One region of the Staphylococcus agnetis genome, then DNA from elsewhere that is predicted to be linked to it. Evidence: riboswitches for the same ligand, from Rfam matches in the RefSeq annotation. Region 1 holds a riboswitch; each other region holds the start of a gene.

The links. A riboswitch is a leader RNA that binds a small molecule or an ion and turns the genes downstream of it on or off. The one in region 1 is predicted to bind S-adenosylmethionine.
Region 2: linked by a shared signal. The riboswitch ahead of GJE18_RS08630 (M20 family metallopeptidase) and the one ahead of GJE18_RS09495 (Na+/H+ antiporter NhaC family protein) in region 1 are both predicted to bind S-adenosylmethionine.
Region 3: linked by a shared signal. The riboswitch ahead of metK (methionine adenosyltransferase) and the one ahead of GJE18_RS09495 (Na+/H+ antiporter NhaC family protein) in region 1 are both predicted to bind S-adenosylmethionine.

The regions. Positions count from the first base shown of each region.
Region 1 covers NZ_CP045927.1:1,842,842-1,853,080, forward strand. The annotation lists gene GJE18_RS09480 (bile acid:sodium symporter family protein) at 1-840, opposite strand, end outside; gene GJE18_RS09485 (hypothetical protein) at 1,021-1,551, shown strand; gene GJE18_RS09490 (SRPBCC family protein) at 1,709-2,218, opposite strand; gene GJE18_RS09495 (Na+/H+ antiporter NhaC family protein) at 2,477-3,775, opposite strand; SAM riboswitch class I at 3,868-3,964, opposite strand; gene GJE18_RS09500 (amidohydrolase) at 4,017-5,144, opposite strand; gene hutI (imidazolonepropionase) at 5,371-6,606, opposite strand; gene hutU (urocanate hydratase) at 6,606-8,273, opposite strand; gene GJE18_RS09515 (YjiH family protein) at 8,293-9,609, opposite strand; gene GJE18_RS09520 (LysR family transcriptional regulator) at 9,823-10,239, shown strand, end outside.
Region 2 covers NZ_CP045927.1:1,690,865-1,701,103, reverse strand. The annotation lists gene GJE18_RS08680 (FadR/GntR family transcriptional regulator) at 1-203, shown strand, start outside; gene manA (mannose-6-phosphate isomerase, class I) at 368-1,306, shown strand; gene GJE18_RS08670 (hypothetical protein) at 1,322-1,564, shown strand; gene GJE18_RS08665 (EVE domain-containing protein) at 1,609-2,979, shown strand; gene nhaC (Na+/H+ antiporter NhaC) at 3,335-4,762, shown strand; gene GJE18_RS08655 (thiol-disulfide oxidoreductase DCC family protein) at 4,875-5,300, shown strand; gene deoD (purine-nucleoside phosphorylase) at 5,428-6,138, opposite strand; gene GJE18_RS08645 (pyrimidine-nucleoside phosphorylase) at 6,344-7,645, shown strand; gene GJE18_RS08640 (DoxX family protein) at 7,655-8,008, shown strand; gene GJE18_RS08635 (S-ribosylhomocysteine lyase) at 8,393-8,863, opposite strand; SAM riboswitch class I at 9,093-9,203, shown strand; gene GJE18_RS08630 (M20 family metallopeptidase) at 9,295-10,239, shown strand, end outside.
Region 3 covers NZ_CP045927.1:1,392,857-1,403,095, reverse strand. The annotation lists gene GJE18_RS06940 (hypothetical protein) at 317-610, opposite strand; gene menE (o-succinylbenzoate--CoA ligase) at 887-2,293, shown strand; gene menC (o-succinylbenzoate synthase) at 2,290-3,279, shown strand; gene yidD (membrane protein insertion efficiency factor YidD) at 3,276-3,506, opposite strand; gene ytkD (RNA deprotection pyrophosphohydrolase) at 3,569-4,039, shown strand; gene GJE18_RS06915 (alpha/beta hydrolase family protein) at 4,020-4,805, shown strand; gene pckA (phosphoenolpyruvate carboxykinase (ATP)) at 4,830-6,410, opposite strand; SAM riboswitch class I at 6,624-6,737, shown strand; gene metK (methionine adenosyltransferase) at 6,842-8,041, shown strand; gene GJE18_RS06900 (nuclease-related domain-containing protein) at 8,130-9,038, shown strand; gene GJE18_RS06895 (aldo/keto reductase) at 9,252-10,088, shown strand.

The sequences.
Region 1 (10,239 bases):
TGCTGCTAAAGGATTGAAATGTACCGTAGCTAACGAAGCAGCTAAACTTGAATTTTGCATGCCAACCTCAATAGACAACGTTTTTTTATCTTCATAATTCAATTTAAACAGCGCTGATAACGTATAACCGATCACATACCCTAAAACATTGTGTAAAATAACGACGGCAAAAATGAGTAAACCTGTTTCTACAATTAATGTTTTACTACTTGCAACAACCGTCCCTAAAATCACCGATATCGCTATGACAGAGATTAAAGGTAAAATATCATCTGTTTTCTCAGCAACTTTATAAAAAAGTCTTTGAATAACCAATCCTACGATGATTGGGATCAATACAATTTTAGATACAGATTCAAACATACTCATAAATGAGACATCCATCCATTGATGTGCCATTAAAAACATCAGTGATGGTGTAACAAATGGAGATAATATCGTAGATACAGAAGTGACTGCAACCGATAAAGCGACATTGGCTTTCGCTAAGTAACTGATAACGTTACTTGAAGTTCCACCAGGGCAACATCCAACGAGTAAGACACCAATGGCTACTTCAGGTGGTAACTGAAATAGTTTTACAATGAAATAAGCAAGTAATGGCATAATTGTGTATTGTAACACCACACCAATAATGACAGGTTTAGGGTATTTAAATACAATTTTAAAATCTTCTAATCGAATGGATAACCCCATCCCTAACATGACGATACCTAAAAGATAGGGTATCCATGGTGTAAAAGTAGTAAATGCAGATGGCAAAACAAATCCAATAAAACTTGTTAGCAACATCCATAATAAAAATGTTTTTGAAGCAAATTGTCCAATTTGTCGTAGCATTGTTGTCACCTCGTTATTATTTTAATATTCAGAATATTAACACAATGAATAACGAATGACAACACTATTTATGTAAATAAAATAGGAATGCGAAATGTTTACGTCTTTAGTCCTAATGCTTTTTGAAATTTAGAATGATACAATAGATTTAATAAATCACATTTAAAAAGAGGAAATGTCATGCTTATTGATAAATTAGAAAGCTATACCCTTCATATCTCTGAGTTAAATCGACGCAAACATCGAGCTCAATTAAGTCAATTGTTAAAACATGTGAATCTACCTTCTCCACTTCAACACGAATTTATTAAGACTCAGAAAACGTATGTACTTCGTGTACATATTCAAAAACAGACATTGCCCTATTTGCTGAGCTTTTTAGGATTCCATCACTATGTTATTTATCAAGTGATTCGTTCAAAATTTGAACAAGAATTGATACCTTTTGATCAACTCGCATTGACAGAGCGTCGTTTTGAATTTTACATTGATGGCTTAACAGACCCATTTATTAAAGATAAAGTCATTGATATTCTTCACCATGGTACAACGCTACAATTAAAATATACTATACGTAAAAATATTTTAACTTTAACATCAACACTTGAAGAAGCAGGCACAATGTTAAGTCTATTAGCGTGTCACCATATTGATATCTATCAAGCATACGCGCCGTCACATCCACAATCTCATATTACGCGTATCTCATAAAAGTTTTGAGCTTTAAATTAAATAATATAGACGATTTGCCAATGATGAATCTTTTTAAATACACGATGGTAATCACGATCAAGCATTGACTTTAAAATTTTTAAAACCTGCAAAATTCATTCTCCAGAATTTTGCAGGTTTTATGTTGAACTCGAGGCTACTGCCCTGATTCATTGAGTGTTTGTTCTTCAATATACCGCTGCATCGTATCAAACATATTTTCAAAACCGTGTACAGTACTATCATGATATTCTTTCTTTTTTTGTTTATATTCAAGTTGCGTTAAACGTCTTTCTTTAGGCACTTCACTTTTGTAGAAAAATGTCATTTGTGTAATGCCCGGACTGCGTTCTTCGAAGTACACATTGATATCATCTTGTTGATCACTGAAATCAGGCATTTGAATCGTTAAACAAAGGTGTTCTCCTGGAATTAATGTTTGATAAGTACCTTCTACACGTATTTTTTTACCTTGGCGTTGGTCAATAATTAAATAGTGACCCCCTTCTGTCACATCACTTTCGATTGTTTTATTCGATCTTGATGTAGTCATAAACCAGTGACGCAACATTTCAGGATCTGTCCAAGCTTGATAAGCAAACTCAGGTGAAGTTTTTAATAATCGAACTATTTTAACTTCGACCCGTTCATTATGCGTATTATTCATGGCGATTCTCCTCACTTTAAAACCTTTTTCTCTATCATTAAACATCCTATTTATGATTCATTACCATATCTTACTAAAATGTGTAAGCATCATAGTATTATAAACATTGTATCGTGCTTAAAAGTCTCCCATCTAGAGATTGAGTGACACTATCTTCTCATCTAATAGAAGGTGTACCATTATCACTGCACTATGAACTGTTATCGTTGCAATCTCACTATATTCCTTCATTATACCCTTTAGCCATTTATATACATACTATTTGCTTTTAAGTCTTGGTAAGTTAAAGATGATGGCTACAATCCCACATAAAGCTAACATTACTGGATAAATAGAATATGGGACTAACATCACAGGTGAAATACCCGCAACACCTGCTGCTGCAATCAGCTGTGGGCTATAAGGGATAAAACCTTGCCATGCACTACCAAAAATATCTAAAATGCTGGCCGATTTACGTCGATCGATTTCATATTCATCAGCGATATCTTTCGCTAATGGACCTGACATAATAATAGAAATCGTATTATTTGCAGTAGAAATGTCCGCCACACTTACGAGACTTGCAATACCAAATTCTGCGCCTCTACGTGATTTAATTTTACTTTTCACTTTGTGCAATAGCCAATTAATCCCACCATTATGCTCAACAAGTCCTATCATTCCACCAATTAAGAGCGCGATGATTGCAATATCTTCCATCCCCACTATACCTTCTGAAGCAGCTTTTAAAAACCCTGCTAAATTAAACGAACCGTCAGCAATGCCAATTATTCCAGATAGTAAAATCCCACCTAACAATACGAGCACGACATTAATGCCTATTAAAGCTAATATCAATACAAGTAAATAAGGGATGATTTTAATAAAATTGTAATCATAACTTTGTCCATGATTAACGTGGTTACCGAGTGTAAGTACCCATAAAATGATGATTGTAATCATCGCACCCGGTAAAACGATACGAAAATTCACTTTAAATTTATCTGCCATTTGTGTACGTTGCGTTCTCACTGCCGCAATGGTCGTATCAGAAATCATCGATAAATTATCGCCAAACATCGCACCACCTACCACAGTAGCCATCGCTAATGCAGCTGGAATGTCTGTCGCTTGACTCAACCCAAATCCTACAGGCGCTATCGCTGCCACTGTTCCAACCGATGTTCCCATCGATATCGAAACAAACATACAAATAATAAACAACCCTACTATCAATAAATTTTGTGGAATCATCGACAATCCAAAATTGACAATAGATTCAACACCGCCCATTTTTTCAGCAGTTTTAGAAAAAGCACCTGCTAATATAAAAATAAACATCATTAAAATAATATTAGGATGACCAGCACTTTTTGCGAACACTTCAACTTTGTGCGCAAAATTTTCTTTTCGGTTCATCAATAGCGCCATAATTACACCAATAATTGCTGCTACATTGAGTGGCATAAATGTAAAATCTTTCGTAATTATACCTGCGCCTAAAAATATACAAATAAATACAACTAAAGGTAGTAAAGCCCAACCATTCATTTTATCTTTAAAATCTGTAGACATTTTTTTCTCCTCACAAAAATTAAGGTCAAACTCTAATAGTACATCATGCGCATACATACTATTAGGGCTTGACCTGATATCGTTTCCCGAACTTCTTATCTTCAGCCTCAAAGCTTCTGGAATTGGCACACGCATGACCATGTTGCCGAAGTTTCAAAGGGCCAGTCCCTCCACTTCTCTTGATATGAAGTATTTAATTTTACTGTTAAACTTTACATGAAATTTTGTAATTCGTCAATCTCTATGATGATTTCAAAATGAGTTGAATGGCATTTACGAAATAGTCTGTGACATTTTCAAAAATACGTTCATCTGGTTGATATAACGGATGATGTAAAGGATAGTCACTTTCGGAGCCTATCATAGCAAAATAACTTGGTGCTATCGCCTGATAACCCGAAAAATCTTCTCCTATTGTCAGTGGACGCACCAACTCCGCAACATCATAGCCCGCTTCTTTAGCGGCTTGAACTGCGAGCTTATGGAGCGCCTCTTCATTATTAACAGCTTTAGTTATTTTGAGATACTCTAAATCAATCTTAGTGTCAAATTGTGTAGCAACACCTTTGCAAATTTGTTTCATACGTGTTTCAACTTTAAGCTGTGTGTCATGGTCAAATGTACGTACAGTTCCCTCTACGATTGCATGATCAGGAATGACATTCCATGTCTGTCCACTGTGAATTTGACCAATAGTTACCACTGCTTCCTCGTAGGGAGCAATATTACGACTCACAATACTTTGAAAACTTTGAATCAATTGTGCCACGATGATACTCGGATCTTTAGCATCTTGCGGCATGGCCGCATGGGCTCCTTTAGCATGAACGATAATTTTAAAGCGATCAACATTTGATGTCATGATTCCAATTTTAGAGCGCCACTGACCTACTTTTAAAGTTGGATCATTATGAAATCCTAAGATGGCTTTTGCACCATTTAAGACACCTGTTTCCACTACACGGTTTGCACCAAACCCGAGTTCTTCAGAAGCTTGAAAGATGATACGCACACGACCATTTAATTTAGATTCCATCGTTTTAAGTCGTTCCACTGTGCCAAGTACACTCGCCATATGAATATCATGACCGCACGCATGCATCACGCCCTCAGTACGCGATTTAAATGCAACAGTCGCTTGTTCATGGATTGGAAGTGCGTCAATATCAGACCGTATCGCAATCATTGAATCACCTTGCCCTACTTCTGCAATCAAACCTGTTTGAAGTGGAACATCCAAAATTGACACATCCATATCTCGTAATATCGCTTTTAATCTTTTAGTTGTTTGAAACTCTTCATTAGAACGCTCGGGATACATATGAAAGTGACGTCTCCATGAGACCATTTGATCAAACCGATAAGACATAGAACTCCCCCTTATTGATTATTTAACAATGACCTAAAACGCTGAGATGTTATTAACACGTTTTGAATGAATAGTCATATTATCTCGTATACAGCATCTTATTTTCAATAAAATTTCCATATATCCTCATTATCATCAAGCATGCCTCATTCTAATACAAAACGTTCTCAAAATTTATTCAGAAATAAATTTCAAGAACGTCATATATCAATGTATTTTATCAAATTTAAGCTAGTGCAATGTCATGATTGATGATTACTTTACCATCTTTTATTACTTTTTCAACATGATTAATACCATAATGATATGGAATATATTCATGATTTGGCGCATGCCATATCACAATATTTGCTTTATCCCCTTTATTAATAGTGCCTGCATCCACATCTATCGCTTTCGCTGCGTTCACTGTAACTGCATTCCAAATTTCATTCGGTGATAATTTTAATTTCAACGCCGCAATAGCCATTACCATTTGAAGATTATTTGTTACGCAACTTCCGGGATTAAAATCCGTTGCAATCGCTATGGCACCATTGTTTTCAATCATACCTCGTGCATCAGCATAATCATTTTTGCCTAAGTAAAAGGTTGTTCCAGGCAATAGTACCGCTACCGTATCTGAGTCACTCAATTTTGCTTTATCAGTATCGCTTGATGCTACGAGATGATCTGCTGAAATGGCTTGTTGATCAATCGCGAGTCCTAATCCACCTAGAGGATCAATTTCATCGGCATGAATTTTAACTTTAAAGCCTTCTTTTTTAGCGGCTTCCATGTAACGTTTAGATTCTTCAATAGTGAATACACCTGTTTCACAAAAAATGTCTGCAAAATCGGCATAGGCCTTTACTTCAGGAAGCAAGGCAATCATGTCTTCTAAAAATGCTTCATTCGATGATGCATCTTTGGGTACTGCATGAGGGCCTAAAAACGTATGACGCATATCCAAATTATATTTGTCTTGTAAGCGACGTGATACTTTAAGTTGTTTCAATTCATTTTCTTTATCTAAACCATAGCCACTTTTACTTTCAACCGCTAATACACCATGGTGCATCATTGTAAGTAAATCATGTTCTGCCTTTTTGAATAAATCATCTTCACTCGTTTGACGTGTTGCTTTTACTGTTGAAAGGATGCCCCCGCCTTGTTCTAATATCTCAAGATAAGACACGCCTTGACGTTTTAAAGACATTTCATGTTCACGTGACCCTCCATGTACGAGGTGCGTGTGCGCATCTACTAAAGCTGGTGACACCACTTTGCCTGTCGCATCAATTGTTTCTTTTGCTTCAAAATCGTTTGTATAAGGTCCCGAATAAACAACTTTGCCGTCTTTAACAACCACTGTTCCATTTTCTACGATGTTCAGTTCATCTAAGTCTGCACCTTTTAAAGGACGTTCTGTTGATTTGGGTAAAATTAATTGTTTAATGTTTTGGATTATTAAATCATTCATTATTTGTCATCACCTTTACCTGTTATCATTGGAATATCTACACCCTTATCTTTGGCAGTATCAATCGCAATGTCATAGCCTGCATCCGCGTGTCTTACCACACCCATACCCGGATCTGTCGTTAATACTCGTTTTAAACGACGTTCTGCACGCTCAGACCCATCAGCAACGACAACCATACCTGCGTGAAGTGAATAACCCATACCTACACCGCCACCATGATGTACAGAAATCCATGAACCGCCTGCCGCAGTATTCACAAGCGCATTTAAAATTGCCCAGTCACCTACCGCATCTGAACCATCTTTCATCGCTTCTGTTTCACGGTTGGGTGAAGCGACTGAACCTGAGTCTAAGTGATCTCGTCCAATTACAATTGGCGCAGATATTTCACCTTTACGTACCAGATCATTTAATGCGAGACCCATTTTTGCACGGTCGCCATAACCGAGCCATGCGATTCTAGATGGCAATCCTTGAAACGCAATTTTCTCACTTGCCATATCGAGCCAACGCATTAATTTTTCATCTTCAGGGAATAACTCACGCATGAGTTGATCCGCACGTTCAATGTCTTTAGGGTCTCCAGATAAAGCTGCAAAACGGAACGGTCCTTTACCCTCACAGAACAATGGACGAATATATGCGGGCACAAAACCAGGAAAGTTGAATGCGTCTTTTAACCCTTGGTCGAAAGCGACTTGACGAATGTTATTGCCGTAATCAAACGCTATGGCACCTTGTTCTTGAAATTGCAACATGGCTTCAACATGTTTTTTCATAGACTGAGATGCTAATTGCACATATTTTTCAGGATTTGCTTCACGAAGTTGCGCAGCTTCCTCTAATGAGTATCCTTCAGGTACATAACCATTTAATGGATCATGCGCAGACGTTTGGTCTGTTACGATATCAATTTTGAATTGGCGTTTCAAAATTTCATGATGTATTTCAGCCGCATTGCCTACTAATCCTATAGATAACGCTTGACCATTATTTTTAGCTTCTTCTGCTTTTTCTAACGCTTCATCTAACGAATGCGTCATAATGTCACAGTAGCGTGTATCGATGCGTTTTTGAATACGTGACGCATCTACATCTACCCCGATGACCACCCCTTCATTCATCGTAACTGCTAACGGTTGTGCACCTCCCATGCCACCGAGACCCGCAGTTAATGTAATGGTTCCTTTCAATGAACCGTTAAAATGCTGATTCGCACATTCTGCAAACGTTTCATAAGTACCTTGTACAATGCCTTGAGAACCAATATAAATCCAACTTCCAGCGGTCATTTGACCATACATCATGAGCCCTTTTTTATCGAGTTCATGGAAATGTTCCCAGTTCGCCCATTTTGGTACGAGCACCGAATTGGATAATAATACACGCGGTGCTTCTTCATGTGTTTTGAATACTGCGACTGGCTTCCCTGATTGAACGAGCATTGTTTCATCTTTTTCAAGGCAACGTAACGTCTTAACGATAGCATCAAAAGCTTCCCAGTTACGCGCTGCTTTACCAATGCCTCCATAAACCACGAGTTTGTCTGGATGCTCTGCCACTTCTGGATCTAAATTGTTATAGAGCATACGTAAAACAGCTTCTTGTTCCCAACCCTTACATTCAATTTCGAGGCCTTTTTTCGCTTTAATTTCTCTAGACATTCTTCATCTCTCCCTTTGTTTAAAATATGAGTAACGCAATTGGTATTGTAATGAGTAGCGTGAGTGCAACACGTATAAACCAAATCACGACTAACTTCCATAATGGAATATGTATCTCTGTTGCTAAAATACATGGCACTAGTGCCGAGAAGAATATAATCGCCGACACACTTGTAATCGCAATGACAAAACGTACTTCCAGTGCTGCCTTCACAACAAGTAGTGATGGTAAAAACATTTCTATCAGTGATATCATCGAGGCTTTGGCTATGAGTGTTTGATCTTGGATAGGAAATATCATAACAAATGGATAAAAAATGTAACTAAGCCAATCAATAAATGGGGTATAATCGGCAATTATCAAACCTAATAATCCAATTGATAATATTGTAGGTAAAATAGCGATAGTCATCTCTAAACCATCACGCACATTCACCCCTATATTTTTGAATAATGGTAAAGATTGATGCGATTGGCGTTTCGCTTCTTCCCAAGCGGCAAGAAGTCGATTACCTTCAATGTTTGAAGGTGATCCCCCTTCTTGATTTTTATAATAATCTTGGCTTTCATTTGAAATAGGTGGCAAATGGGCTGTGATTGCTGTTACTACAAATGTGATAACTAAACAAAGCCAAAAGTACAAATTCCAATATCCCATTAAATTCAATGTCCGTGCCACAATCACCATAAATGTGGCGGACACAGTAGAAAAGCCCGTTGCGATAATGACCGCTTCTTTTTTATTGTACATACCGTCTTTATAGACACGATTCGTGATGAGTAGCCCAAGAGAATAGCTTCCTACAAATGAAGCGACTGCATCAACAGCAGATTTACCTGGCGTTTTAAAAATAGGCCGCATTATAGGTTCCATCAATACCCCTATAAATTCGAGTAAGCCATATCCTACGAGTAATGATAATGCGATTGCACCAACAGGTATTAATACACTCAGTGGCAACATCAATTTTTCAAATAAAAATGGAACATAATTTGGACGAAACAAAAATGAAGGTCCAAATTTAAAGACGTACATTATACCTATGATTGCACCACAACATTTAAAAAGCACAATCACTGCTTCTGTTTTAGATCGAGCAAAATCCTTACGTATCATTGGTACGATAGCCCCTAACATGATGAGTCCCAATGCTACATAGGGCATCGCATGGCCTAATCGCGCACGTATGGCTAAATGAATGTGATCCACTATAATAGTTTCTGTTCCACGAATCGATATAGGTATAAAAAAACAAATCATACCGATGCAGCTCAGTAACCAAAAACGCCACATCTTATAGCCTTTTATTCGTTCTAACGTTTGAGGTTGCGTCATTTTAATACACACCCCTTCAACCTCAATCTCCCATTATCATGGAAACAATACCAATCATTTCTTCCTTGTGCCATGCACTGTAAGCATGGCATACATGAATATTTAAAATGGTTCGAACCATCCACACTTTTATTGTAATATGCTAAGATATTAATGACCAATATAAATAAACTAATTATTAATAACTTAAAACTATAAATGGACGGTGTTGAGATGAAAATTGTTCAACTGGAATATTTTATTGAAGTGGTGAACCAAAATAGCTTTACAAAAGCTGCGCGCACATTGCATATAAGTCAACCCTCTTTAACCGCTACCATTAAAAAAATGGAAGATCAATTAGGCTACGCATTACTGAAGCGAACAACAAAAGATATTTCAATTACCGAAAAAGGCATTCAATTTTATAATCATGCCCAAAAATTAGTGAACCAATATCATTTAACTTTAGAACAAATGTATGATTTAAAATTGAGTCAAACACCAAAAATTAAACTCTCTATTCTCGAATCAACTGCTCATTGGGTTGCTACAGTTATAAAACAACATCAACTTGAACATGTCGATCAACATTATCAAGTTACTGAAATTTTAGATTTAGATACTTTAACGCAACATTTACTTGATTTT
Region 2 (10,239 bases), 150 kb from region 1:
CTGATAAAATTCAACAAACGATGAAGGGGACACGTCATATATATCTGTATAGTCGTCAAAAGCGCATGGAAAAACTCTTTAATGAACATACCGCTATCTTTGAAGCGATTACACAGCAGAATGAAACGTTAGCAGCACAAAAAATGATTGATCATTTACAAGAAGTACGTCAAACATTAGTTGAAAATTTTATCGTTGAATAACAAAAATAATAACAGTGTGCTAAGGAGAAAAAGTGAGAGATTCATTTTCTGTGAGATACATAGGCACGCTGTTTTTAATTGTGATACAATCACTTTATAACTAAGCTTGTTATTAATGGAAGATACATAGAAAATTACATATAAGAATGCGAGGTGGTATCCCCATGCCTTTAATATTAAAACCTGTTTTCCAAGAACGTCTTTGGGGAGGCACAAACTTAACACAATTTGGTTATGAATTACCTAGCGATCATATAGGTGAAGTGTGGGGAATTTCTGCACATCCTCATGGTGCAAATGAAATTTTAAATGGACCATTTAAAGGGATGACATTAGATGATGTTTGGGCTGAGCAACCAAAATTGTTTGGTGAATTTCCTACAAAAAAGTTCCCGTTATTAACTAAAATATTAGATGCCACTCAAAAACTATCCGTGCAAGTGCATCCAGATGATACATTCGCATATGAAAACGAAAATGGCGAGTATGGTAAAACGGAATGTTGGTATATTTTAGATGCAAAACCAGGTGCTGAAATCATTTATGGGACGCATGCGCAAACTAAAGAGGAATTAGAAATGTTGCTTGATGCGCGACGCTTTAACGATCTATTTAAACGTGTCCCAGTACAAACGGGTGATTTCTTTTTTGTACCAGCAGGAACGGTGCACGGTATTGGTGAAGGTATTATGATATTGGAGACGCAACAATCTTCAGATACAACATACCGTATTTATGATTATGATCGACGTGATCATCAAGGGCAGTTAAGACCGCTTCATATTGAAAAGAGTAAGGCTGTTATTCGATATGGTGACGACAGTCCCAACGTTTTACCAACGGTCGAGGTCATCGAGACGCACAAACGTACAACATTTGTACAAAATCATTTCTTTACAGTTGTGAAATGGGAAATTGATGGAACCTTAAACTATATGAAACCACGTGAGTTTGTTTTAGTGTCAGTGTTAGACGGTCAAGGGGATCTCATCACTGATGGTGAAATTTATCCTATAGAAAAAGGCAATCATTTTATTTTAACAGCTGAGGATTTGGATAATGTATTTGAAGGACAGTTGACACTTATGATTAGCTATGTATAAGGTGGTGCAACTTAAATGAAAATAGGATTGTACATTGCTTTAATATGTGGATTCATTTCGGGTGCAACAATATTTTTTAATGTGCCATTATTTCCATCGTATATATTTCCAGTCATTATAGGATTAATCGACATTATCGCGACACTATGGACACTGCCTAATCCTGAAATGAGTGGCATGCTCAAATTAGGTGGCATAATGGTGAATGTATTTCCTGTCATCGTCGGAATTGTGACGTTAATACAGTCATTACATTAAAAATGATGAACGTAAAAAAATAAATGGAGGAGAACACGATCACCATGACAGCAGAAACGAATTATTTTTGGCTAAATTGTGGATATAATCGTTGGAATCATCACGAACCATTAGTAGGTCAAACCGCTGTATTTGAATCAGGCGCGCAATTTAACCCATCTCAAGGGTATCGTGCGTTTAAACAAGCCAAAGTCGGTGACAAAGTCATATTTTATCAAGTACAAACGGATGCAGGTTTACTTGGATGGGGTGAAATTACGAATGTTATCACAGGTGCGCAAAATAAAATTCATGTTCAATTCAAGTTTAATGAGACATTTAAACCATTGACTACGGAGTATTTAAAACGAAGTGAAACATTAGAATTTCGAATTAGTAATATGAAAGAAACTTTATTTAATAAGATTTCATATGATGAATTTGAATTAATTAAAGGTCTTGGTACAGGGGATGTCAGTATTCCACGCTACTTCTATATGGCTGAAACGACATCTTTTGAACCTGATGAGACTTATGTGATTTATACACATAATGTTAACGGTATTAAACGTAATGGCTATCATAATTACACGCAACTAGAAGTTGGAGACCAGATTGTCATTTATAATCGTTATAGTAATCAATCCGTCATTGGTCGTGCAGAAGTTTCTCATCACATTCATACACGTCCGCCTGAAGCTGGACGTACAAATAGTACGGCTATTGAGATTCGATATATTGAAGATATTCAACCTGTAAGTTTAACAACTTTAAATAAACATCCTAAGCTGAAGAACTTATATTTTCTTCAAGAGAATGCGAAACAAGCGATTGCCGGACTGACACCGACCCAATTTGAAGCCATTATGGAAATGAGTAAAAATGGTGGTATGAAAGGTCAGTTCGAAACAGTAGGTCAAATGACAAATGAAGGTACGAGTGATGACATTAAACCATTTATACTTTTATTAGCTAACGACAAAGCAGAAGGGTTAAAGGCTGCGCAGTCATTAGTTGAAAAAGCAAATGCGACACCTGTGATGACAACAGGTCATCCTGACTTTTCAGAAGAAATGTTATACGGTCGTTATTTACCTAACGAGACAGGGGCAATGTATTATCGTGAAGGATTTATTACGGAATTAATGCCTAAATCGGACCGTCATTATCTTGTAATTGATCAATTTGAACGTATTGATCCGGACATCTTCCAAATGTTTATTAACGTTTTAGAAGGTTATGAAATGACATTACCAAGATATCATAGAGATGGAAGTATGGTTAAATGGAGTTTAAATAAAGACTCTTATTACTACTTTAATCCGAACTGGCATATTGTCGGTGTGACATATTTAACGCCACAAGAGGTCAAAGAACATTATTCTGAGCAATTTTTAAAATATGCACGCATTATTCAAGTGAAACACTCCACATAATCGTTAAGAATAGGAAAGCAATTTTAAAGTGACTGGCTAACTAATATATATACGGTGTTTCACACCTAAGTGATAGCTTCAAAGTTCATGTTGTAATGAATTTTGAAGCTTTTTTATACAAATTAGGCGGTGATGTATAGCGCTTTGAGACGAAAGTGCATGTATAAACCTACCTTATGTCCTTACGTTCAATTTAATTCTTTTTTAATATTAAAGGGAAACCTATAAGTATCTGTAATCATTATGATTTGAATTTTTATACTTAAACGCCTTGAAGCGCTTCACAGAAAATAGTATGATATGCGTAAACGTTTTCAATTTTCAGATAACATCAACATAGGGGAGAGGGATTTAAATGAATAAGGAAACTCAAAAAAGGCCGATTAACGTCTGGTTTGCGTTATTAACGCTCGTAGCAATGATTGGGGCGATGTTATATACGGTGGTTAAGCTAGAACAAGCCCCACATATTCCATTGCTAATCGGCACATGTGTAGCGATTATTATTACGATGTGTCACGGTTATAAATGGGAAGAAGTCGAAGAGATGATGTATAAGGGGATTCGTCACGCGCTTCCAGCAGTTGTTATTATCATGTTAGTAGGACTTATCATTGGAGCGTGGATCGGTAGTGGTATTGTCGCTGCGATGATTTATTACGGTTTAAAATTAATATCACCTACATACTTTTTATCTGTCGTGTGTATTATTTGTGGCATTGTGGCATTAGCTATTGGTAGTAGTTGGTCTACTATGGCTACTGTAGGTGTTGCATCAATGGGAATAGGGATTAGTATGGGTTTATCACCAGGCATGGTTGCGGGTGCAGTGATTTCTGGTGCGTATTTTGGTGATAAAATGAGCCCTCTTTCAGATACAACAAATTTAGCATCTGGACTTACTAATGTCGACTTATTTGAACACATTCGCCATATGTTTTATACGACAATACCTGGCTTAATCATTAGTCTTATCGTGTTTTTTATTTTGGGACAAATGTATGGAAGTGATCATTTAAATCAAGGTCGCATTGATAATATTATGAATGCGATAGACAATGCATTTATTATTTCACCTTGGTTGCTTGTAGTGCCACTAATAGTCATTATTATTGTTGCTTTAAAAGTGCCGGCATTACCTGCGATTGTAGTCGGTATCATTCTAGGTTTTTTTGTACAAATTTTTGTACAAGGTGATTCTATGGTGACTGCGGTTACAGCATTACAAACTGGTTATGAAATCGATTCAGGCAACAAAACAATTGATGAGTTATTCAACCGTGGTGGTTTAGAATCCATGTTCTATACGATATCATTAACACTTGTCGCCATGACATTTGGTGGTTTATTAGAGTACTCAGGTATGTTAAAAGCTTTAATTAGCGTAATTTTAAAAGTCGCTAAAAACACGGGGTCATTGATCGCTTCGGTAATTGTTTCTTGTTTTGGCACAAACCTTACATGTTCAGAACAATACATCTCAATTATCGTTCCGTCACGCATGTATGTTTCCACATTTATCGATAAAGGATTACACCCTAAAAATCTTTCGCGTGCACTAGAAGACGGTGGGACACTCACATCTGTTTTTGTTCCTTGGAATACGTGTGGCGTCTTTATCGCTTCAACGTTAAGTGTGTCTGTTGTTGAGTATGCACCATTTGCTATATTAAATTTTATCGTTCCAATCATTTCGATTCTATATGGATTTATTGGCTTTAAAATTATTAAATTATCTAAAGATGAACAAGCCTATTTTAAACAGCAAGAATCGCTAGCATAAATATAACTTAACGTAAGCTTAAGATTAATATACATAGAGGCGTTTTGTTTTTAAAACTGATTCAATGACTTTACAATTAAATATATAAATAGTCCATTGAGGGGGGATACAAGTGCCTATCGTATATTATGATGATCGTTGTATTTATTGTTACAATTATGTCATTTGGTTAATTCGACATGGTTTACCGAGAAATTATCAATTTGTGCCATTAAAAAGCGAGGCTGGTGAACAGCTACAACAAGTGCATCCAGAAGTGTTAAGCTATAATAGTGTGATTTTACAAGAAGGATCATCCTTGTATTTTCAATCTACAGCAATTATCAAACTTATTTATCAATTAAAACAATTTAAATGGTTAGCCCTGAGCGTTTGGCTGATTCCAAAGCCAATTCGTAATTTCGGTTACCATCTATTCGCTGAAAATCGTAACCATATGTGGCGAACGACTTGGGCTAAAGTTCGTGAGTCTGAAAGAAGCTATTTTATTGGTGAACAATATGTCGATGTGAAAGGGCTAGCCAAGCATTCAAATTAAAATGTAAAAGCACCGCGCGTGTATAATAAGTTGAATGCTAAACGTATAAGGATAAAAATAATAGCCTTCAAAGTTCATTTGAAAATGAATTTTGAAGGCTTTTTCATGTATACGCTTTAGTTTTTAATTATTCTGCGATTTCTAATGCAACTTCCATCATTTGTGTAAATGAATTTTGGCGTTCTTCTGCAGTAGTGGCTTCATCTCTTAATAGGTGGTCACTAACAGTGAAAATACCAAGTGCTTTTTTACCTGCTTTAATGGCATTTAAATATAAGCCAGCTGATTCCATTTCGACACCTAAAATACCCATGTCAATCCATTTTTGATTGAAGTTTTCATTCGCATTATAGAATGTATCAGAAGATAAAATGTTACCTACATGTGTCGTAGCACCAATTTTATCTGCCACTTCTTTCGCTTTAACAATTAAATCAAAGTCAGCAAGTGGGGCAAAGTTACCAGGGAACTGGAACTGATCTACATAATTAGAATTTGTTGAAGCCCCTTGACCGATAATAATGTCATATAGGTTTACGTGTTCTTGCATTGCGCCACATGAACCAATACGAATAATTGTATCAACATCAAAGAAATTGTAGAGTTCATAAGAATAAATACCAATACTTGGAATACCCATACCAGAACCCATAACCGATACTTCTTTACCTTTATAAGTTCCTGTGTAACCAAACATGTTACGTACGTCGTTAAATTGCTCAACATTTTCTAAGAAATTTTCAGCTATAAATTTCGCACGTAGTGGATCACCTGGCATTAAAACAGTTTTGGCTATTTTTTTACCATTAGGTTGAATATGTGGTGTGCCTTTAGTCATTGAAAGCAACTCCTTTTATTTTTATTAATTTTATCCTATTAAACATAACAGATTGCAGCCTAAATGTCGATGATTGCAATGTTTGTCAGACCCGTGACAGTCAATGTTTTCTTCTTTAAATTGGCATGTCTTTAATTTATAGAATGGAATATATCGTGTATAATAAATATGGAATATATCATAATAAAGAGAAGAGGGATTTACCATGAGAATGGTGGATATGATTTCTAAAAAACGTGATGGACATGCCTTAACGTCTGAGGAAATTAAGTTTATTATTGACGGTTACACAAAAGGGGAAATTCCGGATTATCAAATGTCGAGTTTAGCAATGGCAATTTATTTCCAAGATATGACAGATGAAGAACGCGCCGCATTAACGATGGCAATGGTAGAATCAGGAGATCAAATTGATTTATCTGATATTGAAGGTGTTAAAGTTGATAAACATTCTACAGGTGGTGTCGGTGATACAACGACACTTGTATTGGCACCACTTGTTGCTGCTTTAGACATTCCTGTAGCGAAGATGAGTGGTCGTGGGTTAGGTCATACTGGTGGTACAATTGACAAATTAGAAGCTGTTGAGGGTTTCCACGTTGAAATATCTGAAGCTGAATTTATCAAACTTGTAAATGAAGCTAAAATTGCTGTTATTGGCCAAACAGGTAATTTAACACCAGCGGATAAAAAGATTTATGCATTGCGTGATGTAACTGGAACTGTCAACTCTATTCCGTTAATAGCGTCATCCATAATGAGTAAAAAAATTGCTGCGGGTGCAGATGCGATTGTACTTGATGTTAAAACAGGTAACGGTGCGTTTATGCAAACGGTAGAAGATGCCGAAGCGCTCGCCCATGCAATGGTTAAAATTGGAAATCAAGTAGGTCGTCAAACGATGGCGATTATTTCAGATATGAACCAACCATTAGGTTTGGGCATTGGGAATGCCCTAGAACTTAAAGAAGCCATTGATACACTTAAAGGAGAAGGTCCTGAAGATTTAACAGAACTCGTACTTACATTAGGTGCACAAATGGTCGTGTTAGCTAAAAAAGCTGAAACTTTAGAAGAAGCGCGCGTAAAATTACAAGAAGTGATTGATAACGGTGCTGCGATTGAAAAATTCAAAACGTTCTTAAGTAATCAGGGTGGAGATGCCTCTGTTGTAGATGATCCATCAAAATTGCCAACAGCGCAATATACATTTGAATTACCAGCGAAAACGTCAGGTGTTGTTTCTGAAATGGTAGCAAATGAAATTGGTATAGCATCAATGATGTTAGGTGCAGGGCGTCAAACTAAAGAAGATGACATTGATTTAGCTGTCGGACTGGTACTTCATAAAAAAATTGGTGATAAAGTTGAAGAGGGAGAATCTTTACTCACAATTCATGCTAATCAAGAAGATGTTGAAGCGGTTAAACAAAAATTATATGACAATATTACAATTTCTGATTCTGCAGAAACGCCAAAATTGATTTATAAAGTAATTACGGAGTAGTGATTGATTATGAAGCGATTTCAACGCGTTGTATTTGGCATTTTATTTGTGTTCATAGGGATTTTACACTTTGCGCGTGAAACGACATTTCGCAAAATTGTACCCCATTATTTACCATTCCGTAAAGCGGCGGTCCTCATTACTGGTGTGTGCGAAATCGTTTTTGGAATTGGCTTATTCATACGTCGTCCGAGTTATGTATTTAAACATATCATGATTGCTTTTTTATGGGCTGTACTACCCGCAAATATTTATATGGCTCGACATATCGACAAAATAGAAGGCCTCCAATTGCCAAAATCGTTATTATATCTTCGTATCCCGTTACAGTTTCAGTTAATGAAATGGATACGTCATTTATAATTAAGTGGATGAAACTCAAGTATTTCACATTTAATTGTTTCAACACTTTGCTTTTCTAGGTGTCTTACTTCATAATGGATGTTTGGTTTCAGATTGATGCCTCAGCAGTCTCGGTTAAGTAAGCAATCAAAGTAATGTTATCATTCTCTTACTTTTGCTCTTATAGATTAAATTAAGAAACATAAATGAATAACAGGCAACGAAGTTCTCATGTATGCATGAATTTTGTTGCCTGTTTTGTTATACAGGATTGTGATGTTTCAACCCTTATTTATATGATTTAATGAATTTTCGCTAAGGGAGATGCTTGTCTATTCTCCATGCACCGCACCTTAATCATTAAATAGGCTTTAAAAGAAAGTGACAAGTGAAATCAATATAAGATTATTTACCTTCTCCAAATACATCATGCCATTGATGACGCTTATCTAAAAATGCTTGCGCAATAGTTTTTGCTCCTTCAAGAGAATGGCTAGCTGCCCAACCACATTGTACTTCATTACACGCTGGGACCTCATTAGCATTTAAAACGTCATGAATCGTGTTTTCAATAATATTTAATACATCATCGTAATCTTTATGGTTAATAAATGACACATAAAAACCTGTTTGGCATCCCATTGGACTTAAATCTACGACTTTGTCTGAATGATTACGAATATTTTCAGCCATTAAATGTTCGAGACTGTGTAAACCTGGCATGTCCATATGTTCTTTATTTGGCTGTTTGAAACGAATATCATACTTGTAAATGTCATCTCCATTTTCCCCTTGCATTTTACCTGCAAGGCGTACATATGGTGCAACTACTTTTGTGTGATCTAAATTAAAACTTTCTACGTTCATTTTTGGCATATTGACATCCTCCTTTATTATTTTCATTTTAACATAACTTTCATTGTATCAAAGGGGGATGCCTTTTCATTGAATGAAGGAATGAGACCGAACCTATTTATAAAGGGGGATGACGATGAGAATGATGCCTTAATTGGGTATGTGACATAACAGTGAGAAATTGTGTAAATAATAAAAATAGCATGACAAATCAGTCGATTTCCGATAAAATGAGTACTAATTAAATAACAATTTATCAAGAGTGGTGGAGGGAATTGGCCCTACGAAGCCCTGCAACCTCATCGAGTAACGATAAAGGTGCTAAATCCAACAATAGCATTTGACTATTGATAGATAAATGACATACAAATGGTTATCAACGTTTGATGTGCGTCTATTAATAGACTTACATCACGTATGATAACTTTTTGTTTTTGAAGGGAGAAATTACTTTGGTATCAGTAAGACAGCGCATTTTAGATTATATAGACAATCATCGCTTACATTATTTAGATATGAGTCACCAAATACATGATCGACCAGAATTAGGGAATGAGGAATTATTTGCGTCGCGTCTTTTAATAGACCAATTATCAACGCACGGTTTTAATATTGAAAAGGATATTGCAGGCCACTCAACAGGCTTTATCGCATCCTATGAGGCAAAAGAGCCGGGACCAACGATAGGGTTTTTGGCAGAGTATGATGCCTTGCCGGGATTAGGTCATGCGTGTGGACATAATATTATAGGGACCGCTAGTGTACTTGCAGGTATCGCGCTCAAACAAGTGATTGATGAACTAGGAGGCAGTGTCATTGTTTTTGGGTGTCCGGCTGAAGAAGGTGGCGAAAACGGTAGCGCAAAAGCATCTTACGTCAAAGAGGGGATTTTTGATGATGTGGATATTGCGCTGATGATTCATCCAGGAAACGACACGTATCCGACGATTCATACGCTTGCTGTAGATGTATTAGATATCCAGTTCTATGGCAAGAGTGCACATGCATCTGAAAATGCAGAAGATGCTAAGAATGCTTTAGATGCAATGCTCAGCTTTTTTAATGGTATAGCACAATTAAGACAACACATTCATAAATCAGAACGTGTCCATGGCGTCATTTTAGACGGTGGTAAAGCGGCGAATATCATTCCTGATTATACACATGCACGTTTTTATACACGTGCAACGACGAGGAAATCTCTCGATATATTAACAGAACGCGTGCATCAAATTGCAAAAGGCGCAGCCATTCAAACAGGTTGTAATTATGAGTTTGGACCGATTCAAAATGGGGTAAACGAATTTATCAAATCACCACAACTTGATGCTTTATTTGAACGTTATGCAACAGAATTAGGGGAAGAAGTCAGTCATGATGATTTTGGTTATGGTTCG
Region 3 (10,239 bases), 450 kb from region 1:
CGCCCGCATCATTACGTAGACAGAAAGGGATGAGAAACACGTAATTTATAGGGTTACTATAGTAAGAGCATTCGTGCCTTACAACCTTATTCACGCTTGAATAAAACGATGGCGTATGCAGTAACTAGTATACTGAATATTGCGTTACTAAAGTGTTTGAGGAGAACTTTAGCTTTAAATTAATATGCTCATTTGTAAACGAATAATACATACTTGAAACACCTTCAAAAGTCACTTGAAAAAGTGTTTTGAAGGTGATTGAACAGTGATTATTGTGGTCAATTTTGAATATATAAACGATTCATATAATAAATCATTAATCTACTAATGTTACAGCAGTAATATCATCTACGAAAATAAATAAATGCGCTAACGATGTGCTTTTATCTCCAGACACTAATGTGACATCTTTAAGATTAAAACCAATGGGTGATTTTAAATTCGCTTGAATGTCATTACTAATTTCTTTTAATTGTTGTTGAAATTTATCACTATGATCTGATGTATAAGGTTTACCAAATACAACATTACCTTTTAATGTAATTGCGAGTTTTAAATTGTTAGAAGCTGCTAAATCAATATAATTCTCTATGAGTGTTTTTTTCTCCATTTTTTCACCTCTATGTTTATTTTTAATACTTTACCCTATTCTGTAATTTGTAATGACATTATTCCAATTTTATATACATCTTTAGTTAGCGTGGTATATTAGGTGTGATGTAGAGTTGTTTGCTAATTTTACACTTGTCTATATTAATATGTATGTGCTTAAAATGAATAGAAAGCACGCTTTATTAGTAATTGGTCAATATTTTGAGTCATTCTTATGCAAGTCATTAAAATTAGCATTATAATAGGTAATAGATAGTGGTTGGAGGTTTAATACATGGAACATTGGCTTGAAACACAAGCGCGTATAGCGCCAAATAAAATTGCGGTAGAGACGGATACGCGTGTATTAACATTTAAAGCGCTTTATGATCAAGCTGTGAAGCTAGGCGCACAGTTCAATCAACTTGAACGGTCACGTATAGGATTATATGTAAATAATTCAATTGAAGCCATCATATGTATTCATGCGGCTTGGCTGTATGGTATTGAAATCGTCATGATTAACCATCGTCTAACACGTCATGAAATTGAAAAACAACTGAATTCAATCAAAGTAAGAGATGTTATTACGACGTTGCCACTTGAGTTAGCGTCAGAATTTCATATTATGAACTATACAGCATTATGTTCTCATTCAACGACGAATGCTAGACGACAACCTCTTAACATGGAACGCATCGCATCGATTATGTTTACATCAGGTACAACTGGACCTCAAAAAGCAGTTCCGCAAACTTTCAAAAATCATCAAGCAAGTGCTCAAGCCTGTTATGAAACATTGGGATTTTCAGATGAGTCAAGATGGCTAACAGTTTTACCTATTTATCACATATCGGGATTAAGTATCATTATTAGAAGTGTTTTGTATGGGTTTACAGTGTATTTAAAAGAAAAATTCGACGCTGGAGCTATTTTAGCATGCATACAACATAAACACATTACACATCTTTCGCTTGTTCCGCAAACGTTAATTCGCTTAATGCAATCAGGGTTGAAGAAACCTTACACGCTTAAGAGAATTCTTCTTGGTGGTGCAAAATTAGATAGTACATTGATTACAAAAGCATTAGAATATCAGCTTCCAATTTACAACTCGTTTGGCATGACTGAAACATGTTCTCAATTTTTAACTGCATCACCAGCAATGTTGAATCAACGTCCTAACACGGTAGGATGTGTAAGTGCACAACAATGTATAAAAATTAAAGACGTGAATAGTGATGGGCATGGGGTGCTATTTGTTAAAGGTGATAATGTTATGAATGGCTATCTTTATCCTGAATCAATTAACGCTTCAATGTTTGACGAGGAAGGTTATTTTAACACTGGAGATATAGCAAGCATAGATGGTGACTATGTAACGATATATGACCGGCGAAAAGATTTAATCATTAGTGGTGGAGAAAATGTGTATCCTTTTGAAATTGAATCGAAAGCCAAATCACTAAAAGGTGTTAAAGATGCGATGTGTGTAGGGACACCAGATGATAAATGGGGTGCGGTGCCCGTATTATATATTGTGAGTGAACTCGGTGAAACTGTGATTCCTATTTTAGAAAACTATTTGAAAGAGCAACTTGCAAAATTTAAACTTCCAAAAGCGATTTATATAGTGGAAATGTTACCTTATACAAGTACTGGAAAATTACAACGTCAACATTTAGTAGAGGTAGAAAAATGAAATTCATAGACATTCATTTTTATAATTTTTCACCAAAATTCAAACAACCTATCATGACGCCTAAAACAACGATGACACAACGGAAAACTCTTGTAATAGGTTTGGTTGATGAGCAAGGCAAAGAATGGTTTGGAGAAGCAAATGTATTTGAGACCAACTGGTATTATAAAGAAACAATTATCGATGTTAAACATGCCATTTCACAATGGTTTTGTTCAATTAAAAATCAAACATTTACGCGTTTTGAAGAAGTTATAGCTTGGTTAGATAAGTTAAATGATAAGCCAGCTGCACGTGCTACATTAATAATGGCAATATATCCGATATTTCATACACTACCTACTTTTAATGTGCCAACCGTTCAAACGATTAATGGGGACTTCAATGAAAGAGTTTTAAATTTGAATGACACTGCACGTCTAAAATTAAAGTGGTCTTCAGATATATTAGAACAAGTGCATATGATACGTACGATTTATCCTGATGTGCCAATGAGTATAGATGCCAATCAAACTTTGACTGAGGCAAATATTCCTACTTTAAATGCATTAGGGAAAGAAGAGATTGCATATATAGAGGAACCTTTTGAAGATTTAAGGTTGATGGGGGATAAAGGGATGCTGCCACCAATAGCGATTGACGAGTCTGCTACGTCATTAGAACGTATTTTACAACTGATTCATACGTATCCGATTTCAGTCGTGGTACTTAAACCATTTCGTCTTGGAGGCATCGATAGAGCATTAAGTGCTATGACATATTTGCAAGACAAAGGTTTAAAAGTCGTTATTGGTGGCATGTATGAAACGGCTTTAAGTCGTTATTTTACAGCCCTAATTAGTATTCATGGTGATTTTGCAGGAGATGTGACACCGCACGGCTATTACTTTGAACATGATTTATGTGAGACGTCAGGTCAACTTCAACAAGGTGAATTGAAATTTGAACCGCCTCAAATTGATCGTCAACTTTTAGAGCCATATTAGTGCTTTTTATCTTTTTTAAGAGGAACAGGATCAAAGCCGCCTTTATGTAGGGGATGGCATTTTAAAATACGTTTAATCCCTAACCACGTGCCTTTCAACGCACCATGAACCTGAATCGCTTCTATGGTATAGTTTGAGCATGTTGGATAAAATCTACACGATGGCGGTGTGAGTGGAGATATAAATTTTTGATAAAATCGTATAGGTAATATAAATAGTTGTCTCAAGCTTGGGCCTCCTCTTATTATTTTAGCTTAATTTTAACACAGTTTGTAAAGGGGAAAAGGAATTGGAGTTTATTGACCAGAAAAATCAACATATTAAATTACGTTATTGCAAACCTAATGACCAACCTACGGGAGATCATGTGTTAGGTTTAACATTGTATCGTAATACAATGTTATTTACAAAGCATCGACTGAGAGGCATAGAGTTCCCTGGGGGTAAGTGTGAAAAAGGAGAATCAACACTTCAGGCGTTAGCGAGGGAAATTTATGAGGAAACAGGTGGACATTTACAGACAGCTTACTATATTGCGCAATATACTGTAACAAATGCGCAACGGTCTTTCACAAAGGATGTTTATGTCTGTATTATAGATGCGATTGAGCCTAAAGTAGACTATTTTGAAACGCATGGCCCAATTCGTTTTCAATCTATTGAAGAGGTGCCTAAAGGTGATAAAAGTTTTTTGTTAGAAGACCCAGCCATTTTAAAATGTGTTGAGAGGATGACGGAGCTTGGATTTTACGACACGTAAGTTAATGCCTGCAGATATTCAAACACATGTTGTTGAAGAATTGTCTTATTACGTAGATGGTTTAATTGTAAAAGGGTTATGCCTCACACCCAAAAAATGTGTGAAACGTATTATTGTCTATTTAAGAGGTGGAAAAGGACAAGTGGGGCGTGTTCGTTTAGCGCGGTTGCTGCAATTTATTCAGCCCCATACACTCGTATTTGCGCCTTATTATAGAGGGAATAACGGCAGTGAAGGACGAGATGAATTCGCCGGCGAAGATTTAAATGATGTCGAGGTGGCAACAAGGATTTTAAAATCTCAATATCCGAAAGCTTATATCCATTTTATAGGTTTTTCGCGAGGTGGTATTCAAGGTTTATTAACTTTTCAACGTATTCCTGTGCATAGCTATATCATTTGGGGTGGTGTAAGTGACCTAAAATTAATGTTTGAAGAACGCGTAGATTTAAGAGACATGTTAAAGCGCATGATAGGTCATCCTCAAAAAGCAATAAAAGCATATGAAGCCCGGGATGCCTTAAAATTCATCGAGAAATCATCACCACCTGTACTCATTATTCATGGAGGCAAGGATCACCAAGTGGGGATTAAGCATGCCTATGTGTTAGAAGCACGACTTCAACAAAAAGATGTGATGTTCGACACATTGTATCAATTAGAAGAGGGACACGTCCCTAAGCCTAAAGCGATGCAAAAAGTTTTAGCATATATACAATCTTGGATGGAGACGATTGAAGAGAATAAAAAAAGCTGTGGTACATGAAAATCATGTATCACAGCTTTTGATTTATCCTTTAAAGCCACCAGTTTGTTCTAGATGTTGAGTATCTTCACCGAATTTTTTGAAGTTTTCTTTAAAACGCTCAACTAATTCTTTTGCTTGCGTAGTATAGGCTTCTTTATCTGTCCATGCATTGATTGGTTGTAAAATTGTGGTAGGTACATCTTCAACCGCTTTTGGAATATTTAATCCGAAAATATGATCTTTTTCAAACTCAGCATTTTTTAGTTTGCCACTAATAGCGTCATTCACCATTTTACGTGTATGGCGTAGTTCGATACGATTTCCGATACCATATTTACCACCAGTCCAACCTGTATTCACTAAATATACATCCACATCATGTTTGTCAATTAAATCACCAAGTAAATCCGCGTATACTTTAGCATTTAACGGTAGGAATGGAGCGCCAAAACATGTTGAGAATGAGGGTTGAGGTTCTGTAATACCACGTTCTGTCCCTGCAAGTTTTGATGTAAATCCACTTAAGAAATGATACATCGCTTGATCTTTGGTTAATTTAGAAATTGGAGGTAACACGCCAAATGCATCTGCAGTCAAGAAAATGATGGTATTTGGATGAGATGCTTTAGATGGTACGACAATGTTGTCGATGTGATGAATTGGATATGCAGCACGTGTATTTTCAGTGAGTTTATTGTCATCAAAATCCACATAACCATGTTCATCTACAACGCAATTTTCTAAAACAGTACCATATCGAATGGCATTAAAAATTTGGGGTTCTTTTTCTTCTGACAGATGAATGGCTTTTGCGTAACAGCCACCTTCAATATTAAAGACACCATTTTCATTCCATCCATGTTCATCATCACCGATTAATTTACGATTTGGATCAGCGGATAAAGTGGTTTTACCTGTACCAGATAATCCAAAGAATAATGCAACATCACCTTTATTACCTACATTAGCCGAGCAGTGCATACTCATAATGTTTTGTTCTGGTAATAAATAATTCATCACAGAGAAAATAGATTTTTTCATTTCGCCTGCATATTCCGTGCCCCCGATTAAAACCGTTTTATGCTTAAACGAAATGATTACAAAGGTTTCTGAACGAATGCCATCTTTTTCTGGATTTGCTTTGAATGTAGGTGCAGAAATAATCGTAAAATCAGCTTTTATTTTTGCAGCCTCTTCTTTAGAGTTTGGTTTGATAAATAAATTTTGTGCAAATAAGTTATGCCACGCAAACTCATTGACGACTGTTAAATCGAGCTGTGAATCTTTATCACTACCTGCATAACCATTGAAAACAAATATCTCATCTTTACTGTCCAAATAATCAATCACTTGATAGTATAAGTTTAAAAACTTTTCCTCTGAAATAGGTTGATTAATTGTGCCCCAATCAATATCATCTTTTACTTGAGGATTGTCTACAATATATTTATCTTTTGGAGAACGTCCAGTATAAACGCCCGTTTTTGCATTGATGGCCCCGAGTTCTGTTAATTCAGCTTCGTCTCGTTTTAATATTTTGTTATAAAGTTCTGTTGTTGTAAGTTGAAAATGAGATGAAGGCTTGTCTTTTAAAGCGTCAATTGCTTGTGTGTCAAACGACATGATTTTATCCCTCCAATAGTTGTTTCGGCAATGTAAGCCTTTACAATTCAAGAGTATAACACATTGATTTCATAATCCATACCAAAATTAGGTAATTTGGAGAGAAAAATAGTAAAATAATTAGGTTGTTAAATCGCTTTTATATTTGTGTAACATAAGACGAAACTGAATTGACACTATTAAAAAATTTATGTAATATAGGACTAACGGATTCTCTTATCCTGAGTGGTGGAGGGACATGGACCCAATGAAACCCAGCAACCTCTTCTTTCAATAGAAGAAAGGTGCCAAACCGTTTGCAGACATATATAGTCTGAACGATAAGAGCGAATGGACGTTAAAGGCCTTCTCTCTATTTTATAGTGTGAAAGGCTTTTTTTATTGGCTCAGTCACAGAGAGAACTTCGTAATAAAATTTAAAGGAGCTTAATATGACTTACAATAGACGCTTATTTACTTCAGAATCAGTTACTGAAGGACATCCAGATAAAATTGCCGATCAAATTTCTGATGCGATTTTAGATGAAATTTTGAAAGGTGACCCTAATGCGCGTGTAGCATGTGAAACGACTGTTACGACGGGGATGGCGTTAATCGCTGGTGAAATCACAACATGTACATATGTAGATATTCCTAAAGTTGTGCGCGAAACGGTTAAAGAAATCGGCTATACGCGTGCAAAATATGGTTATGACTACAAAACAATGTCAGTGCTTACAGCAATCGATGAACAATCGCCAGATATCGCACAAGGTGTGGATCGCGCTTTAGAATATCGTGAAGATAATCAAGATGAGGTTCTAAATACGGGTGCTGGCGATCAAGGATTAATGTTTGGTTATGCCACTAACGAAACAGATACATTTATGCCATTACCAATTGATTTGTCTCATAAATTGTCTAAACGCTTAACAACGGTGCGTAAAGATGGTACGTTAAGTTATTTAAGACCAGACGGTAAAGTTCAAGTTACTGTTGAATATGATGAAAACAATCAACCAAAACGTATTGATACTATCGTTATTTCATCACAACATCATGAAGATATTGAATTAAAAGATATTCAAGATGATTTAAAGAAACATGTGATTTATCCTACAGTAGATAAAAAGTTAATCGATGAGGATACAAAGTTCTTTATCAATCCTACAGGCCGTTTTGTTATCGGTGGTCCTCAAGGGGATGCAGGTCTTACAGGGCGCAAGATTATCGTTGATACTTACGGCGGTTATGCGCGCCATGGTGGCGGTGCATTTTCGGGTAAAGATCCGACAAAAGTAGACCGTTCTGCTGCGTATGCTGCACGCTATGTAGCTAAAAACATTGTCGCTGCAGGCCTAGCAGATAAATGTGAAGTCCAAATTGCATATGCAATTGGTGTCGCGCAGCCTGTATCTATTTCAATCGACACGTTTGGGACAGGCAAAGTTTCAGAAAGTATCCTCATTGAAGCGGTAAGACAAAACTTTGATTTACGACCTGCTGGGATTATTAAAATGTTAGACTTACAACGTCCTATTTACAAACAAACTGCTGCATATGGTCATTTTGGACGCAATGATATTAATGTTCCATGGGAAAAAACGGATAAGATCGATATTCTTAAACAATCAGTAGAAGCATTAAAATAAAGTTTTCTTAATTAAGATTCGCGATTTGATTCGCTTTTTTATATAATGATGATAATAAAGCAAATGAAGAAAAGGTAGGTAATTGTTCATGTCACAATTAGATCCCATTCAAATTGGGTTAATCGTTGCGAGTGCCCTCGCACTTTTGTTTCTAATCATGTTTCTCTTTGCCTTGCGCAGTAAGAAAAAAGTGAAAGAAACGTATTCGAATCAGTTTCAATCTAAAGAAGAAAAATTAAATCATGAGCATAAGGAAGCTCTTGAAAAAGCACGTATTGAAAAGAAAAAATCAGATACGCGTCATAAAGAGCAATATGACTCTATGTTGTCATCAAAAAATCGTGAAATCGATGCATTAAAATTATTCTCAAAAAATGATAGTGAATATATTACTGATATGCGCTTATTGGGAATTAGAGAACGTCTAGTTAAAGAAAAGCGTATTCGTCCTGAAGATATGCATATCATGGCGAATATCTTTATGCCAACTAACACTTTAGAAGACATTACGCGAATTAGTCATCTTGTATTGACACGTACAGGTCTCTATATTATTGATTCAGAATTGTTAAAAGGACATGTATACCAGGGTGTCAGTCAAAATCAATTTAAAGACAATCCTATGATGGAACACGTATTTAAAACGTTAAATTTAGATGGACAATCTCCTCAAACGATTGTACTTGATCAAAATGAAGAGAGACAAGCGCTTTCAGTAGTAGATTATACGTCTCAACTTGAATCAATTGAAAAGCTGGCAACGACATTGCAACAAAAGCTAAACCTTAAATATGCGCCAACAGCAATTCTTTATTTTAATCCAAGACATGATGGTGACATCACTATTTCAAATTATGCTTCACAAAGTGGAACTAAAGTATTAGTCGGACCTGCACAACTTGATGAGTTCTTTAATAAGTTTGTTTTCCACGGACGCATTCAATATGATGTGAATGATTTGCAAGCAATTATGGACGAAATTGAATCATTTAATTAGATTGTGCAGTCGCCTTTCTAGTTTAATTTCAATGTATGTTAAATCAATTAAATAATAGGCTAGGCGAAAGAGTAGGGCATTAAGTGTCCTACTCTTATTTTGATTCTACTGTTACAAGTGTAGGTCATGTGTTTTATTAAGAATAAGACAAAAAAATTTACGTATGTTTTAACCTTCGTTATGATTAATTTAAATAAAGAAAGGGTGAAGATGATGAATAATGTAACATTTTACAATGGTAATGAGATGCCTCAAATTGGATTAGGTGTTTTTCGAGTACAAAACGATGATACAGCCAAAGAAGCGGTTAAACATGCCATTTTGCATGGATATCGTAGTATTGATACCGCAATGATTTATAACAATGAAGAAAAAGTAGGAGAAGGCATTAAAGAAGCACTCGCTACATCTCATCTTCAGCGAGAGGATTTATTTATAACTTCTAAATTATGGTTACAAGATTACGGTCGTCACAACGTTGAAGCGGCTTATGAAAGATCTTTAAAGTCATTAGGTCTAGATTATTTAGATTTGTATTTGGTACATTGGCCAGGTCTAGATGACACAGTAATGATTGACACATGGAAGGGGATGGAAGACTTATACAAAGCGGGTAAAGTTAAAAATATTGGGGTCAGTAACTTTAATATTGAACATATGGATCAACTATTATCAGAAACTTCAATTAAACCCGTCATTAATCAAGTCGAATTTCATCCTTATTTAACACAAGAAAACTTAAAAGCGTACCTTGAAGCTCAAAATATTAGAATGGAATCTTGGTCTCCATTAATGAATGCGCAAATTTTATCTGATGATTCTGTACAAAGTATTGCAAAAGAAGTTCACAAATCTCCAGCTCAAGTGATTGTGAGATGGAATATACAACAAGGTGTTGTGACAATACCTAAATCTATTACGCCAACACGTATTGAGGAAAATATAAACGTTTTTGATTTTGAGTTATCACAAAAGCAAATGGATCAATTAAATGCTTTAAATCAAAATAAGCGTATAGGTCCTGACCCTTTAACTTTTAACGGAAAATAATCTCTTACAAACGACTAATGATAGACTTATGATTCGTAAAACAAGCCACCAACATTTATTTAGTCACATGTTGGTGGCTTTAAGTGTCTGTTATTAATATAGGTTGATGAATGATATACAATTACTCTATTATTGTTAAGTTGACTTAAAT